Regions from separate parts of the Intestinimonas butyriciproducens genome, predicted to be linked through region 2. Evidence: predicted binding sites of a transcription regulator. Region 2 holds the regulator's gene; the other holds the start of a gene.

Region 1 (7,691 bases), 540 kb from region 2:
GCCCCATGCGGCTTTGCCGCATGGGGACCCCGAATGATCTCACATCCTCGGGGCAAATAAATTGCCCCTGCGGCAAGGTTTTCCCCTGCGGGGAAAACGCTTGCGCGGCGCTTATCGCGCCGCCCCATCTGCGATGGGGCCCCAAGAGCTGCGGGAGGCTACTGACCCCTCAGCTCAATGATGCGGTCGCGGAGGACGGCGGCGTACTTGAACTCCAGCCGCTTGCTGGCCTCCCGCATCGCCCCATGCGGCAAAGCCGCATGGGGACCCCGAATGATCTCACATCCTCGGGGCAAATAAATTGCCCCTGCGGCAAGGTTTTCCCCTGCGGGGAAAACGCTTGCGCGGCGCTTATCGCGCCGCCCCATCTGCGATGGGGCCCCAAGAGCTGCGGGAGGCTACTGACCCCTCAGCTCAATGATGCGGTCGCGGAGGACGGCGGCGTACTCGAACTCCAGCCGCTTGCTGGCCTCCCGCATCTCCTTTTCCAGCTTTTCCACGGCGGCGTCCCGCTCCTTTTTGGAGAGCTTGGTCTTGCGGCGCATGAGCTGCTCGGTCTCCTCCTCTTCGGCGGAGAGCTCGATGACGTCCCGAACGGATTTGATGATGGTCCTGGGCACGATGCCGCGGGCCCTGTTATAGGCGTCCTGCTTCTTCCGCCGCCGCTCGGTCTCGCCGATGGCCGCCATCATGGAGGGAGTCATCTTGTCGGCGTACATGACCACAAGGCCGTCGGCGTTCCGGGCGGCCCGCCCGATGGTCTGGATGAGGGAGGTCTCGCTGCGGAGGAAGCCCTCCTTGTCCGCGTCCAGAATGGCCACCAGGCTCACCTCCGGCAGGTCCAGGCCCTCCCGCAGGAGGTTGATGCCCACCAGCACGTCGTAGGTCCCCAGCCGCAGGTCCCGGATGATCTCCTGCCGCTCGATGGTGTCGATATCGTGGTGCATATACTGCACCTTGATGCCGGCGTTTTTCAGATAGGCGGTCAGGTCCTCCGCCATCTTTTTGGTGAGGGTGGTGACCAGCACCCGCTCCTTCCGGGCCGTCCGGTCGTTGATCTCGCCGATCAGATCGTCGATCTGGCCCTCCACGGGCCGCACGTCAATGCGGGGGTCCAGCAGTCCGGTGGGGCGGATGACCTGCTCCACGATCTGCCCCGCCCGGGTGCGCTCATACTCCCCCGGCGTGGCCGAGACGTACACCACCTGGTTGACCCGCTGCTCGAATTCCTCAAATTTCAGCGGCCGGTTGTCAAACGCGCAGGGGAGGCGGAAGCCGTAGTCCACCAGGGTGGTCTTGCGGGCCCGGTCCCCGTTGTACATGGCCCGGACCTGGGGCAGGGTGACATGGGACTCGTCGATGAACAGGAGAAAATCTTTGGGGAAGTAGTCCATCAGGGTCATGGGGGCGGAACCCACGGGCCGCCCGGCGATGACGCGGGAGTAGTTCTCGATGCCGGAGCAATAGCCCAGCTCCTGCATCATCTCAATGTCGTAGAGGGTGCGCTGCTTGATGCGCTGGGCCTCCACCAGCATGTTCCGGGACTCAAAGAAGGCCACCCGCTCCTCCAGCTCCCGGTAGATCTCCCCGATGGCCTTGTCCATCTTCTCCTTGGGGGTGATGTAGTGGCTGGCGGGGAAGATGGGCAGGTGCTCCAGCCGCCGGACCGGGGTGCCGGTGACCACATTGATCTCGCTGAGGCGGTCGATCTCGTCGCCGAAGTACTCGATGCGGATGGCGGTATCCTTGAAATAGGCGGGCCAGACCTCTACCGTGTCCCCCCGCACCCGGAACATGTTCCTCTCAAAGGCGATGTCGTTGCGCTCGTAGCGGATCTCCACCAGGCGCCTGAGGAGCTCATCCCGGGGGAACTCGGCGCCCACCCGCAGGGGGACCATCATCTTGGCATAGTCGTCCGGCTCGCCCAGGCCGTAGATGCAGGAGACGGAGGAGACCACGATGACGTCCCGCCGCTCGATGAGGGAGGCGGTAGCGGAGAGACGCAGCCGGTCGATCTCATCGTTGGTGGCGGAGTCCTTCTCGATGAAGGTGTCGGTGTGGGGGATATAGGCCTCGGGCTGATAGTAGTCGTAGTAGCTGACGAAATATTCCACGGCGTTGTCCGGGAAGAATTCCTTGAACTCGGCGCAGAGCTGGGCGGCCAGCGTCTTGTTGTGGGCCAGCACCAGGGTGGGCTTCTGGACCTTCTCGATGACCTTGGCCATGGTGAAGGTCTTGCCGGAGCCGGTGACGCCCAGCAGGGCCTGCTCGCTCAGCCCGTTCTCGATGCCCGCGGCCAGGGCCGCGATGGCCTCGGGCTGGTCCCCGGCGGGCTCATAGGGGGAGACGACTTTGAAATCAGGCACGGGCAGAGACCTCCTTACAGGCGTAAAATTCCAAAGGGGCGGCCTGCCGCCGCCTCCATAGGGGGTGGAAATCGTACATCCGTCCGATATTATATCAAAACAAATGTTCTATTGCAAGGGGAAAAGAAGCCCAAGGGCCTTCCATTAAAAATCCGGCGGCTCCGCCCCGTACCACTCAAACAGGCCGCTGTCCCGGAGGGAGACCATGTCGTCGTCGGCGAAGATGAGGTGGTCGGAGAGCTCCACCCCCACCTCCCGGAGAACGGCCCGGAGTCTGCGGGTGGTGCTCAGGTCGGCCTGGGATGGGAGGGCCAGGCCGGAGATGTGGTTATGGGCCAGGATGGCGGTGGTGGCATTTTGAGCCAGGGCGGTCTCCACCACCTTGCGGGAGGTGATGTCGGCGGCGTTCACCGAGCCCTCGCCCAGCTTGTGGACGCCCAGCACCTTGCGCTTGGCGTCCATACACACCAGATAGACCATCTCGTTCCGGGCGCCCTGGCGAAAATAGGGGGCCAGGAATTCCCCGGCGGCCCGGGTGGAGTTGAGGACGGTGCCCAGGCTGGCCCGGTCCCGGTCGTACCGCCCCGCCAGCTTGGGCACCAGCTTGAGAAGGACGGCGGTGTGCTCCCCCACCCCGGGGACCTGCCGGAGGGATTCGGGCAGGGCGTCCATGACGCCGGCCAGGGAGCCGAACCGCTCCAGCAGGGCGTGGGAGAGCTCGTTCACGTCCCCCTGAGGGATGGCGTAGCACAGCAGAAGCTCCAGGAGCTGGTGGTCGTGAAAATCCTCCCCGTGGGAGAGAAACTGGGCCTTGAGCCGTTTGCGGTGTCCGTCATGGAGTCCCACGCCGCCGCCCCCTTTCTGAAAGGCCCCGCCCGCCGCCGGCGCTCAACGGGCCCCGTACTCCGCCAGGTAGGCCTCCATGCGGGCCTTTACGGCGTCGTCGATATAGACCTTGCCGTCCACCTCCCGGTTGTGGAGGAAGGCGATGATCTCCCGGACGGTGACGATGGGGCAGACGGTGATGCCGTAATCCTCCCGGAGCTCGTCCAGGGTGGAGCAGTCCCGGGTGCCCCGCTCCATGCGGTCCACGGAGACGAAGAGGGCCCGGATGGACACGTCGGCCACCTGCTGGAAAAGGGCGATGGACTCCCGCACGGCGGTGCCGGCGGTGACCACGTCCTCCACAATGGCCACCCGGTCGCCGTCCTGGGGCTTGTAGCCCACCATGACCCCGCCTTCGCCGTGGTCCTTGGCCTCCTTGCGGTTGAAGCAGTAGGGGAGGTCCCGACCGTAGTTCCGGTAGAGGGAGGAGGCCGCCGCCACCGCCAGGGGGATGCCCTTGTAGGCGGGGCCGAAGAGGCAGTCCACCCCGTCGGGGAAGTGCTCCTGGATGCAGGCGGCGTAGTAGTCCCCCAGCTGGCTGGCCTGGGCGCCGGTCTTGTAGTTGCCGGTGTTGATGAAGTAGGGGGTCCTGCGTCCGGATTTGGTGGTGAAGTCGCCGAAGGTGAGCACGCCGGAGCGCACCATGAACGTGATGAACGCTTCCTTATAAGAGTGAGACATGAGCATTGGCCCCTTTCCAGTTTGTTTCGATTTCAGTCGAAATATTATATCACTATTGAAGGGGGCGCACAAGGAGGAAGTGGGGTGGAAAAAGACGCGCGGAAAGGGGCCGGGCCGGGAATTTTTCTTGACAGACCACGGAAGGAGGCTTATACTAAAATATAGAATTAAATATACGCTTCTGTTTTATGGAAACCGGTGTAATTCCGGTGCGGTGCCGCCACTGTAAGGGGGAGCCGCTGTGCAGTCAGGACACTGGACCCGAGGGGTCTGGGAAGTCGCACGGCGGCGGGGAACCCGAGCCAGGATACTTGGACAGAATGCCTTGCGTCGTAATCTGACGGACCATCAGAGGACGGAATTTTTTATGCCCGAGATTTCCTGTCGCTGCTGTGCCGACAGGAAATCTTTTTTTGCCTGTAAGCCGCTGCGGGACGCGGGAACGCGCCCTGTGGCCTTACATATTTTAAAACAGAGAAGGAGAACCGACATGAAACGAACCCTCGCCCTGTTCCTGGCGCTGACCCTCAGCCTTTCCCTCCTGGCCGGCTGCGGCGGCCAGGAGGCCCAGAGCACCCCCGCACCCACCGGGACCACAGCGCCCACCGCCACGCCCGACGCCGAAGAGCCCACCACGAAGGTGGTGGTGGACGGCCTGGGCCGTGAAGTGGAGATCCCCTGGCCTGTGGAGCGGGCCGTGGTGGCCAACCGCTACAACAGCGAGCTGATCCGCGCCTGCGGCGCCATTGACCGCGTCATCGCCGTGGACACCAATACCGCCCAGGACCGGGTCTATTGGAGCCAGTTCGACCCTGACAACGTGATCGGCAAGGGCCAGAGCGAGCTGAACTACGAGAAGATCGTGGATCTGGGAGCTCAGGTCCTCATCACCCCTAAGAACGGCACCTATGAGCAGGACCAGGAGATGCTGGAGCCCTTCGGCATCAAGGTGCTGGTGGTCACCGGCTGGGACAACGCGGACCTGGTCAACCAGATCGAGGCCGTGGGACGGATCTTCGATGTAGAGGAGAAGGCGGCCGAGCTCAGGGCGTTCTATGAGGAGAACCAGCAGAAGCTGGACGCATGCCTGGCCAACGTGGCCGAGAAAAAGACCGTCTACTGGGAGTACGGCGATCCCTACACCACCTGCATCCCCGGCACCTCCAACGACGGCTGGCACAACATGCTGGTCTCCGCCGGGGCCATCAACATTTTCGGCGACGAGAGCCTGGCGGGCAAGGACATCGACCCCGAGGCCATCCTGCTGGCCGACCCCGACCTCATCATCAAGACCAGCTCGGGCCCGGCCCTGAAGAATACCGGCGTGTATACGCCCCCCACCCAGGAGATGTATGAGGAGATAACCGCCGAGATGGTCAGCCGCCCCGGCTGGTCCGACCTGAAGGCCGTCCAGAACAAGAACCTCTACTGCACCACCGGCTTCTGTGCCGGCGGCCTGGGCAAGCTCATCGGCGCCCTGTACACCGCCACCTGGCTCTATCCGGACGAGTGCGCGGACATCGACCCCGACGCCGTGTTCGACGAGTGGATGTCCATGCAGGAAGTCGGCCCCATCGAGGGCCACGTCTACCGCCTGCCCTGATATGTCCCTGTATGTGGAAACGCCCGGCCCCGCGCTGGGGGAGGAGATCAGGAGCTACCGGCGGCTCAAGGCGCTCTTTGCCGCGGCGGTGGCGGCGGCCACGCTGGCGGCCTTCGTGGTGAGCTGCTTTGCCGGGGTGGCGGAGGTCACCCCGGCCCGGCTGCTGGCCACGGCCTTCCCCTCCCTCGCCCTCCAGGCCCGGCCCCTGAGCGGGACGGAGCTCACCGTCCTGCTCCACCTGCGGCTGCCCCGGATCGTGATGGCGCTGCTGGCGGGGATCGGGCTGGCAGTGAGCGGACTGGTAATGCAGGCCATCACGGGCAACACTATGGCCAGCCCCTTCACCACCGGCCTTTCCAACGCCGCCGCTATGGGCGCGGCGGTGGTGATCGTCTTCGGCCTCAATTTCATGGGCACCACCCAGCTCACCACCGTGTTCGGGGCCTTTGTTCTGGCCTTCCTGTGCGCCGCGCTGGTGTACGGCATCTCCTCCGCCAAGGGGCTGGGGAGCACCACCATCGTACTGGTGGGTATCGCGCTGAACTACTTTTTCTCCGCGCTCAACGCCGGGATGCAGTACATCGCCAACGAGCAGCAGCTCACCGCCATTGTCAACTGGACCTTCGGGAGCCTGTCCCAGTCCACCTGGCCCCAGATCCTGTTCACCGCGGCGGTGCTGGGCGTCTCCCTGCCCATCCTCTTCTCCCGGGCATGGCACTATAATCTGCTCACCACCGGGGATGAGAGCGCCGTGGCCCTGGGGGTCAATGTGGGGCGGCTGCGCTGTGTCTCCGGGCTGCTCATCACCCTCATCGCCGCCACCGTGGTCAGCTTCACCGGGGTCATCGGCTTCGTGGGTCTGGTGGCCCCCCATATCGCCCGTCTGCTGGTGGGCGGGGACCATCGGGTCCTCTTCCCGGTCAGCGCCCTGCTGGGCGGATGTCTGCTCATCCTGGCCGACCTGGTGGGACGGACCGTGGCCTCCCCGGTGGTCATCCCCGTGGGGATCGTGGTCTCCTTCATCGGCGTGCCGGTGTTCGTCTACCTCATCCTGCGGGACCGGAAGGAGCGGGTGCTGTGAAGATCTCCATACAGGGCCTGTGTTTCGGCTACAAACAGCGGCAGGTGCTCCGGGGGGTGGACCTGGAGGTGCCCTCCGGCTCCCTCTGCGCCCTGCTGGGCGCCAACGGCGCGGGAAAGACCACCCTGCTCAAGTGCATCAACGGCATCCTCCGGCCCCAGTCGGGCCGGGTGTTCGCCGACGACACCGACCTGGGGGGCCTCACCGCCAGAGAACGGGCCAGACTCATCGGCTATGTGCCCCAGAACGCCCAGGCGGGCGGAAGCTGCCTCAACGTGCTGGAAACCGTGCTCTCCGGGCGGGTGCCGCACCGAAAGGGACGGCTGAAGAGCGAGGACTACGACATCGCCGGGCAGGTGCTGGAGTCCATGGACCTGTCCCGGTACGCCATGCGTCAGCTCAACCAGCTCTCCGGCGGGGAGCGCCAGCGGGTGTTTATCGCCCGGGCGGTGGCCCAGCGCCCCAGGGTCATGCTGCTGGACGAGCCCACCAGCAACCTGGATATGCGCTTCCAGCAGGAGACCATGGAGATCGTCAAGGCGCTCAGCGCCGGCCGGGGCATCACGGTGATCACCATCCTTCACGACCTGAATCTGGCCATTGTGTACGCCGACCAGGCCGTGCTCCTGCGGGATGGGACCGTCTATCGGGCCCAGTCCCCCCAGGAGGCGCTGGACGGGGCCAACATCCGGGACATCTTCGGCGTGGAGGTGGGCTTCGCACCCCTGGACGGCGCCCGGTACATCGTCCCCCGGCGGCTGGAGAGGGGGTGAGCGGGGATGGATGCGGTTGCAATCCTCTCCTGCCGGAAGGCGGCGGAGACCTGCGGCGGCGTGGACTGCCTGGGATTCTTCCACCGGCGGGAGCGGTCCTTTTCCGGCCGCGGGGACCGGGAGATGCGCCTGGCCGCCTTTGCCACGTGCAACGGGTGCGAGTGCGACCCCGCCTCCGACGAGGCCTTTCAGAAAAAGCTGGACAAGCTGTCCGGCGCAGGTGTGGAAGAGGTCCACGTGGCCGCCTGCGTCACGGGAGAAAAGCGGGCCTGTCCCCGGAAGGAGGCGATCCTGACGGCGCT
Region 2 (7,691 bases):
AAGGACGATGAGGAGCGGCCACTTCCGCCGGGCCAGATAGCTCATCAGGCGGGAGACGGTCTTTCTCAGATTTTTCGGCTTCTGGAAGCCGCCCCGGTTCTGGCCAGGGCCACCGGGACCACGCTGCTGCGCCATTATTCCTGCACTCCTTCCTGCTGAGACTGGTAGATCTCCTGATAGATTTCGTTGCGGGCCATGAGCTCGTCATGGGTCCCGATGTCGCTGATATGGCCGTCGTCCAACACCAGAATGCGGTCGGCAGACTGGACCGAGCTGATGCGCTGGGCGATGATAATAACCGTGGTGCCGGCCAGGTTTTCCTTGAAGGACTGCCGAATCTTGGCGTCCGTGGCGGTATCCACGGCAGAGGTGGAGTCGTCCAGGATAAGGATGGCCGGGTGCCGGAGCATGGCCCGTGCAATACACAGCCGCTGCTTTTGGCCGCCGGAGACATTGGTGCCGCCCTGGCTCATCTGGGTGTCGAAGCCGTCGGGCAGCGCCATGACGAAATCGTAGGCCTGGGCATTCTTGGCGGCCTGGATCATCTCCTCCTCAGTGGCGTCCGGGCGGCCCCACAGCAGATTCTCGCGGATGGTGCCCGTGAAGAGGACGTTGTTCTGAAGCACCATGCCGATGCGGGCGCGGAGCTCATCCAGGGGATAGTCACGCACGTCCACCCCGTCCACCAGGACAGCGCCGTCGGTGACGTCGTAAAACCGGGGGATCAGGTTCACCAGAGAGGACTTTCCGGTACCGGTACCGCCCACCACAGCCAGGAACTCGCCGGGGCGGACGGTGAAGTCGATGTCGGTGAGAACATTCTCCCCGGTGCCCCCGGCCTGGTACTTGAAGTCCACATGGCGGAATTCCACCTGGCCCTTGGGCGCAGGCAGCGTGTCGGCGCCGCAGGAGCCGTCCTCAATGGAGGGCTCGGTCTCCAGCACCTCGTCGATTCGGCGGGCGCAGGCAATGGCGCGGGAGAGCTGCAGCAGACTCATTCCCAGCATCATGACGCTCATCAGAATCTGGAAGATATAGGTGATAAAGGAGGAGAGGTCGCCGATGAGCATGCCGCCGGACATCACAGTGGAGCCGCCCAGGTAGAGCACGGCGGCGGTGGCGCCGTTGAGGGCGATCATCATGATGGGCATCATGGCGATGACTCGCATATCCACATTGATGGCGGCCTTGGTCAGGTCGTCGTTGGATTTTTTAAATTTGGTCTTCTCGTAGCCCGCCCGGACAAAGGCCTTCACCACCCGGACCCCCACCAGATTCTCCTGCACGGTGCCGTTCAGGGCGTCGATGCGGGTCTGAAGGACCTGGAAAAGGTGGTTGCACATACTCATGAGCACGCCGATAGCGATCACCAGCAAGGGGATGGCCACCAGCATGACCATGGCCAGCCGGGCGTTGATGCTGATGGACACGGCCAGGGCGGCCACCAGCATCACGGGGGCTCGGACCAGCATCCGCAGCGCCATGGTGACCATCATCTGGATGGCATTGACATCGTTGGTGATCCGGGTGATGAGGGAGGCGGAGGAGAAGTGGTCGATGTCCGCGAAGGAAAACTCCTGTACCTTGTTATAAATGCCCCGGCGCAGATTGGCGCCAAAGCCCTGGCCCGCCACGGCGGCCAGCTTGGCGCCGAACATGCCGCAGAGCATGCTGCCCACGGCCAGCACCAGCATGATGCCGCCCATCTTTAAAATGTAGGAGAGGTCGTTGCCCGGAATTCCCACATCCACGATGTTGGCCATAAACCGGGGCAGCGCCAGCTCACAGAGTACCTCCAGCACCATGAGAAGGGGTGTGAGCACGGCGTACTTTTTGTATTCTCCCAGATAGGGAAGAAATTTTTTCAGCATTGACAGTTCATCCTTTCCGGTGGAAGATCCCCCCGCAGATTGTGGAGCATCCGCATGAGATAGCCGCAGGCCTGCCGCGTCTCCTCGGGGCGAAAGCCCTCGAACATGCTCTGGTCCACCGCCTCAAAGACCTGGACGCACCTCTGGATGGCGGCCTCTCCCTTGGGGGTGAGCCGCACCGCCTTCCGGCGCTGGTCGGTCTCGTCGGCCAGCTTTTCCACATAGCCCTCCCGCTCCAGGGACTTGAGGGAGACGGCCACCGTGGCGGGGGAGACATGCATGGCGTCGGAGAGCTCTTTCTGGGCTGCAATCCGGCCCTCCCGCCCCTTGTCCTTGAGCAGGAACAGAATCATGGGCTGTCCTAGTGTCCCCAACCCCCTGCGTGACAATTCCGTTTGAATGGCCTGCTTCCTGGCCCGTTCTACAGATTGAAAGAGAATGCCGGGCATGTTTTCCCGCATCTCCATAGAAAAGACCCTCCTTCTTTTTTAAATAGTTAGCCTACTTATGATTAGCATGTTTACATATTGTAATACGAGTGCTCTGCAATGTCAATGAAGTTTCTGTGAACAGCATCCCCCAAATTTCTTAGAACGCTTGTTTGACTTTTTGTGTGTTGTGTGGTATGATACAAGAAATCCATACAAGGGAGGGGCCGCCATGAAGGCGCTGACGGAAAAGCAGCGGCAAATCTACGACTATATCATCTCCTTTCAGCGGGATCACGGCTATCCCCCCTCTGTCCGGGAGATCGGCGAACATGTGGGGCTCAAATCCCCCTCCACAGTCCACTTCCATCTGAAGGGGCTGGAGGCGGCGGGCCTCATCACCAAGGCGGAGGGAAAAACCCGGGCCATCACGGTGGCGGGCGGCTTTCCGCCGTCGGAGGCCGATCCCCCCGCCGACCGGGTACCAGTGGTGGGGAATGTGGCCGCCGGGTCGCCCATTCTGGCCGAACAGTGCATCGAGGACTATCTCGCCTTTGACACCGGCGGCCTGACCGGAGAGCATTTCGCCCTGCGGGTCCGCGGTGAGTCCATGCTGTACGCGGGCATTTTGCCCGGAGACTACGTCGTCGTCCACCAGCAGGAGCACTTCCGAAACGGTGAGATCGTGGTGGCCCTTTTTGAGGATGAGGCTACGGTCAAGACCCTGCGCCGGAAGGACGGACATGTCTGGCTCATGCCGGAGAATCCGGAGTACCAGCCCATTGACGGCGATGGGGCCCAGCTTTTGGGCAAGGTGGTGGCCGTAATCCGGCGGTACGACTGATATGCGTCCCCACATCGACCATGTGGAGCTCACGGTCTCCGATCTGTCCCAGGCGGAGCGGTTTTACGACGCGCTGCTGCCCCTGCTGGGTTTTGATCTGAGGCATAAGGGCCGGGGAGATTTTTCGGATTTCGATCACACGGAGATCGATTACGCCACCGCTGATTTCAGCCTGGGTCTCGTCAGTCCCCGTCCTGAGCTGGCGGGAGAGGGCGTCTGCCGCCGGAAACCAGGAGCCTTGCACCATCTGGCCTTTGCCGCCGACAGCAGGGAGGAGGTGGACCGTCTCTTTGCACAGGTCCGCGCCATTCCCGGCGTGCGGATTCGGATCCCACCCAAGTGTTACCCAGAATATACCCCGGATTACTACGCTTTCTTTTTTTATGACACCGAGGGGATCGAACTGGAAATCGTCCACTTCGCCCGGAAACGTTACTTTTTGTGAGATGTCTTGTTTTGCCCTGTGGAAAGGAGGTCGTTTCCTGTGGAGCTGCTCTCCGTCCCCAGCCGCTTGGGGACCTTTTTTCTCGGTGGAGAAGCCGGCCATATCATCCGGCTGTATCTGCCCGGTGATCCGACGCCCCGCATCGCGGAGCACGAAACGCCCGTGCTCTCAGAGGCGCGGCGGCAGCTACTGGAGTATTTGGCGGGCCGCCACACAGCCTTTTCCCTCTCCCTGGCCCCGGAGGGAGGCACGCCCTTTCAGCGGCAGGTCTGGCGTGCCCTGGAGGCCATCCCCTTTGGTGAGACCCGGACCTATGGGCAGATCGCGGCGGCTGTGGGAAGCCCAAAGGCGGTCCGGGCCGTAGGACAGGCCAACCACCGCAATCCCATCCCCATTTTTATTCCCTGCCACCGGGTGGTGGGTGCGGACGGGACCCTGACCGGCTATGCCGGCGGCCTGGAATTAAAACGTTCCCTATTGAAACTGGAGCGTGGAAAGGAGTGCCCCTGATGTTGAAAAACTGGTGTGCCGCAGGGCGGCTCATGCTCAGGGATATGGATCTGGAGGACATGGCCGCCCTGAAGGTCTGTCTCCTGGCCATGGGGACCCTTTTGGGACTAAGCGTTCCCTTTCGATGGAAAAAGCCCGCAGCCCTCTTGGGCTCCTTCCTCTTTGTGGGGACCTACCTTCCCCTGATGGTCAGACTACTGGAGTGCCTAACCAGAACGGAACGCGAGACCTGATAGAAACAAAAGCCGCCCGGAATTTACATTCGGGCGGCTTTTTCTTTCTGTCTCGGGACACAAAAACCGCCTGCTTTCGCAGGCGGTTTGTTTTGCAGAAGTTCCACTCAGGCCAGCTTGTTCAGCTTGATGGTCATGGCGCTCTTCTTGTTGGCCGCGTTGTTCTTGTGCAGCAGGCCCTTAGCAGCAGCCTTGTCGATGGCCTTGACCGTGGTCTTATAGACGCTATCGGCCTCGCTGCGGTTGCCTTCGGCCACCACGGCGTCAAACTTCTTGATCTGGGTCTTCAGCGCAGACTTGGCCGCCTTGTTCCGGGCCGCCTTGGTCTCGTTGACCAGTACGCGCTTCTTGGCAGACTTGATATTCGGCAAACCAAACACCTCCTCCGATGGTATCTCAAATTTCACGGGTCCTGCCCGTGCAGGTATCTATTTTACCAGCCCGAGCCGAAAATTGCAACCTATTTTTTCACTTTTTCTGCGATTTTTGAATATCTGTCTCCCATACGCTAAAAATAGAAGTAAATTTGCAGGATACTACTATATCTTGCGTTGAAGGGGGATGGGCTGCTATGCTGAAACGGCGGACGGACCTGGCTTTGGAGGCCAGAGAGCTGTGGAGCGAGTCGGCGGAGGCCGAGACGGAACTGGAGGGCGTGCGGGCGAGGGAGGAAGAGCGGGAGGGCTATCCGGTGACCCGGGTGGAGATCCTCAATGAAGCCGGCGTCCAGGCCTTGGGAAAACCGCAGGGGACCTATATTACGCTGGATCTTTCCGCTCTGGCCAGGCGGGAGGAGGACGCCTTTCCCCGCGCGGCCAGGGCGCTGGCCGGGGAGCTCTCCGGCCTTTTGAAGCTGCCCCAGGGTGCTCCAGCTCTGGTGGTGGGTCTGGGCAACCGGGCCATCACACCCGACGCGGTGGGGCCAGGCGCGGCGGACCACACGATGGTCACCCGCCACTTGGTGGAGCAGGTGCCGGAGCACTTCGGGGCTTTCCGCCCTGTGGCCGCCCTGGCGGCCGGGGTGCTGGGCACCACCGGCGTGGAGAGCGGTGAACTGGTAAGGGCGGTGACGGAACGGATCCATCCCGCCTGTGTGATCGCGGTGGACGCCCTTGCCTCCCGCAGCCTCAAGCGGGTCTGCACCACCGTACAGCTTGCCGACACGGGTATCGTCCCCGGCTCCGGCGTGGGCAATCACAGGGCGGCGCTGAACCGGGAGACCCTGGGCGTTCCGGTCATCGCCATCGGCGTCCCCACCGTGGTGGACGGGGCCACCCTGGCCGCCGATATTCTGGAGGAGGCCGGAAAGGGAGAGCTGGACCCCGCCGCGCTGGCGGGGGAGGGCGGCAGCCTTATGGTAACGCCCCGGGATATCGATCAGAGGGTCTCCGACATGGCCAAGGTCATCGGATTCGGGATCAATCTAGCCCTGCAAAGCGGCCTTACTGTGGAGGATGTGGAGCTCTTCCTCAGCTGAGCCCGGTGCAGTCCACAAACACTGCGCCGCCGGAGCTCTGCCAGCCATAGCCGTTTATCCCTCCAAAGTCGTTTTCTCCGAAATGGCAGCGGTCAAACACCACGTTTTGACTCCCGTAAGTACTCTCTACCAGAGTACCGGCGGAGTTTCCCTCAATAGCGTAGCACTCCCACAGACGGACATCGGAGGTATTACAGACCTCCAGCAGGTGGAAACACCCGGTACAGTCGCGGATGCGGCAGTTCAAAAGCTCTATGTCCTTGGAATCCCACAGACTGACCGCTCCATAAGTGCAGTTCTGGATGACGCTGCTGTACAGGCCCACATTCCGGCAGTTAATGGCGCACAGGCCATAGGCCCCACTCCCATCCAGCGTGAGTTCGAGGAGGTTGACATCCCGGCAGTTCTCCAGCTCCACACAGTTGCCCGCACAAAAGCCCGGCTCCACGTCGTGGACGGCGATTCCCGACACCAGCTCTATCCGACGGCAGTTTTCAAACCGCCACACATCCGCGTAGGCCCACGGGGTAGAGATCCGGGTCGGCGTCGGGTAATTCCCGGTGGTGATCGTCAGGTCCCGGACATTTTGGATGACCACCTGATAGACCGCCCCGGTATTGTATTCCCCTGTGGCGGTATCAAATACGTCGTAATCCACCAGGACATAAGGATTGTGGATCGCCTCCACATCCATGTCCGCGAAGGAGTACTCCCCCTGTGCCAGCGCGATCTCGGTATCGGGAGCCACTGCGTTGAACAGCTCCTCCAAACTCTCGGCATATACCTGTCGCTTGGGATAGGAGAGCTCCACCACGCCAGTCCACTCCACCGTGAGCCCCAGCGCCTCCGCCAGGGGGCGCAGAGGGGCATAGAGCACTCCGTCCCGGAACGCGGCACCCTCTTTTCCCGGCGTGAGGATCACTGTCCGGTCATACCATTCCACCGTGAGCACACCGGAGCCGTCCTCGGCCCAACGGTACAGGATGCCGCCGGGCAGGGGAGAGCTGTCCCAGGAGGCGGTCTGGACATCTCCCCCCAGGCTCCGGCAAAATTCTTCCACCGGGACCATCGTGCTCCCCTTCCACGCCAAAATGGGGTGCTCCAACTCTATCTCAAATCCGTTCAGAGTGACCTCCACCTCCGTCTCCTCCGCCGCCAGGGCGGAGGAACCCCAGGCAAGGGCCCACGTAAGGAGCAGCCCCATGGCCATCAGCCGTCGTTTCATCTGGATACCTCCCGTTTCTGTTTTTTTCAGTATAGCACTGGCCCCGCCTCCAGTTGTTACATTTGGATGACAAAGCGGAAAGAAAGTGTAACGGCCTTGACGGAGTGGAAAAAAGATGATAAAATACCCCAGAACATTGGCAATGACCGGGAAGAGTAGGCGCGATCTCCAGCAGAAGAGAGGGGCCGGAAGGTGTGAGGCCCCCTGGGACGCGCCCAAGGCGCCCATGAGCCGCGGGGCGGAAATGCCCTGCCGGACCCCGCCGTTACCGGGGCAAGAGCGCGGAGCCTCTCCAGGCCCCGAATTCAGGTGGCACCACGGACAGAAGTTCGCCCTGAGCCTTCATGGCTCAGGGCGTTTTTTGGTTTTCGTCCATACTATCTAAGGTGAAATGAGGAGTGTCTTATGATGAAAAACACAGAGAAGACCATGGAAAAGATCGTCGCTCTCTGCAAGGGCCGGGGCTTCGTCTATCCCGGAAGCGAGATCTATGGCGGCCTTGCCAACTCTTGGGACTACGGTCCCCTGGGCGTGGAACTCAAGAACAATGTAAAGCGGGCCTGGTGGAAAAAATTTGTGCAGGAAAATCCCTATAACGTGGGCCTGGATGCCGCCATCCTGATGAACCCGGAAGTCTGGGTGGCCTCCGGACATGTGA

What was found. Region 2 encodes LexA, which represses DNA repair genes until DNA is damaged. Its sites were predicted from a motif close to CNAACANNTGTTNG; they were not measured.
Region 1: the regulator LexA is predicted to act here: its motif matches at 2,463-2,476, upstream of uvrB (excinuclease ABC subunit UvrB).

What each region holds. Positions count from the first base shown of each region.
Region 1 is NZ_CP011524.1:557,306-564,996, forward strand. It holds gene SRB521_RS02885 (UvrB/UvrC motif-containing protein) at 1-56, opposite strand, end outside; gene SRB521_RS02890 (UvrB/UvrC motif-containing protein) at 159-296, opposite strand; gene uvrB (excinuclease ABC subunit UvrB) at 399-2,366, opposite strand; gene SRB521_RS02900 (JAB domain-containing protein) at 2,511-3,212, opposite strand; gene pyrE (orotate phosphoribosyltransferase) at 3,255-3,932, opposite strand; cobalamin riboswitch at 4,123-4,243, shown strand; gene SRB521_RS02910 (ABC transporter substrate-binding protein) at 4,423-5,535, shown strand; gene SRB521_RS02915 (FecCD family ABC transporter permease) at 5,537-6,616, shown strand; gene SRB521_RS02920 (ABC transporter ATP-binding protein) at 6,613-7,389, shown strand; gene SRB521_RS02925 (CGGC domain-containing protein) at 7,396-7,691, shown strand, end outside.
Region 2 is NZ_CP011524.1:15,364-23,054, reverse strand. It holds gene SRB521_RS00115 (ABC transporter ATP-binding protein) at 1-135, opposite strand, end outside; gene SRB521_RS00110 (ABC transporter ATP-binding protein) at 135-1,871, opposite strand; gene SRB521_RS00105 (MarR family winged helix-turn-helix transcriptional regulator) at 1,865-2,338, opposite strand; gene lexA (transcriptional repressor LexA) at 2,532-3,143, shown strand; gene SRB521_RS00095 (VOC family protein) at 3,145-3,588, shown strand; gene SRB521_RS00090 (methylated-DNA--[protein]-cysteine S-methyltransferase) at 3,628-4,098, shown strand; gene SRB521_RS00085 (hypothetical protein) at 4,098-4,331, shown strand; gene rpsT (30S ribosomal protein S20) at 4,439-4,702, opposite strand; gene gpr (GPR endopeptidase) at 4,903-5,808, shown strand; gene SRB521_RS00070 (right-handed parallel beta-helix repeat-containing protein) at 5,801-7,033, opposite strand; T-box leader at 7,167-7,373, shown strand; gene SRB521_RS00065 (glycine--tRNA ligase) at 7,442-7,691, shown strand, end outside.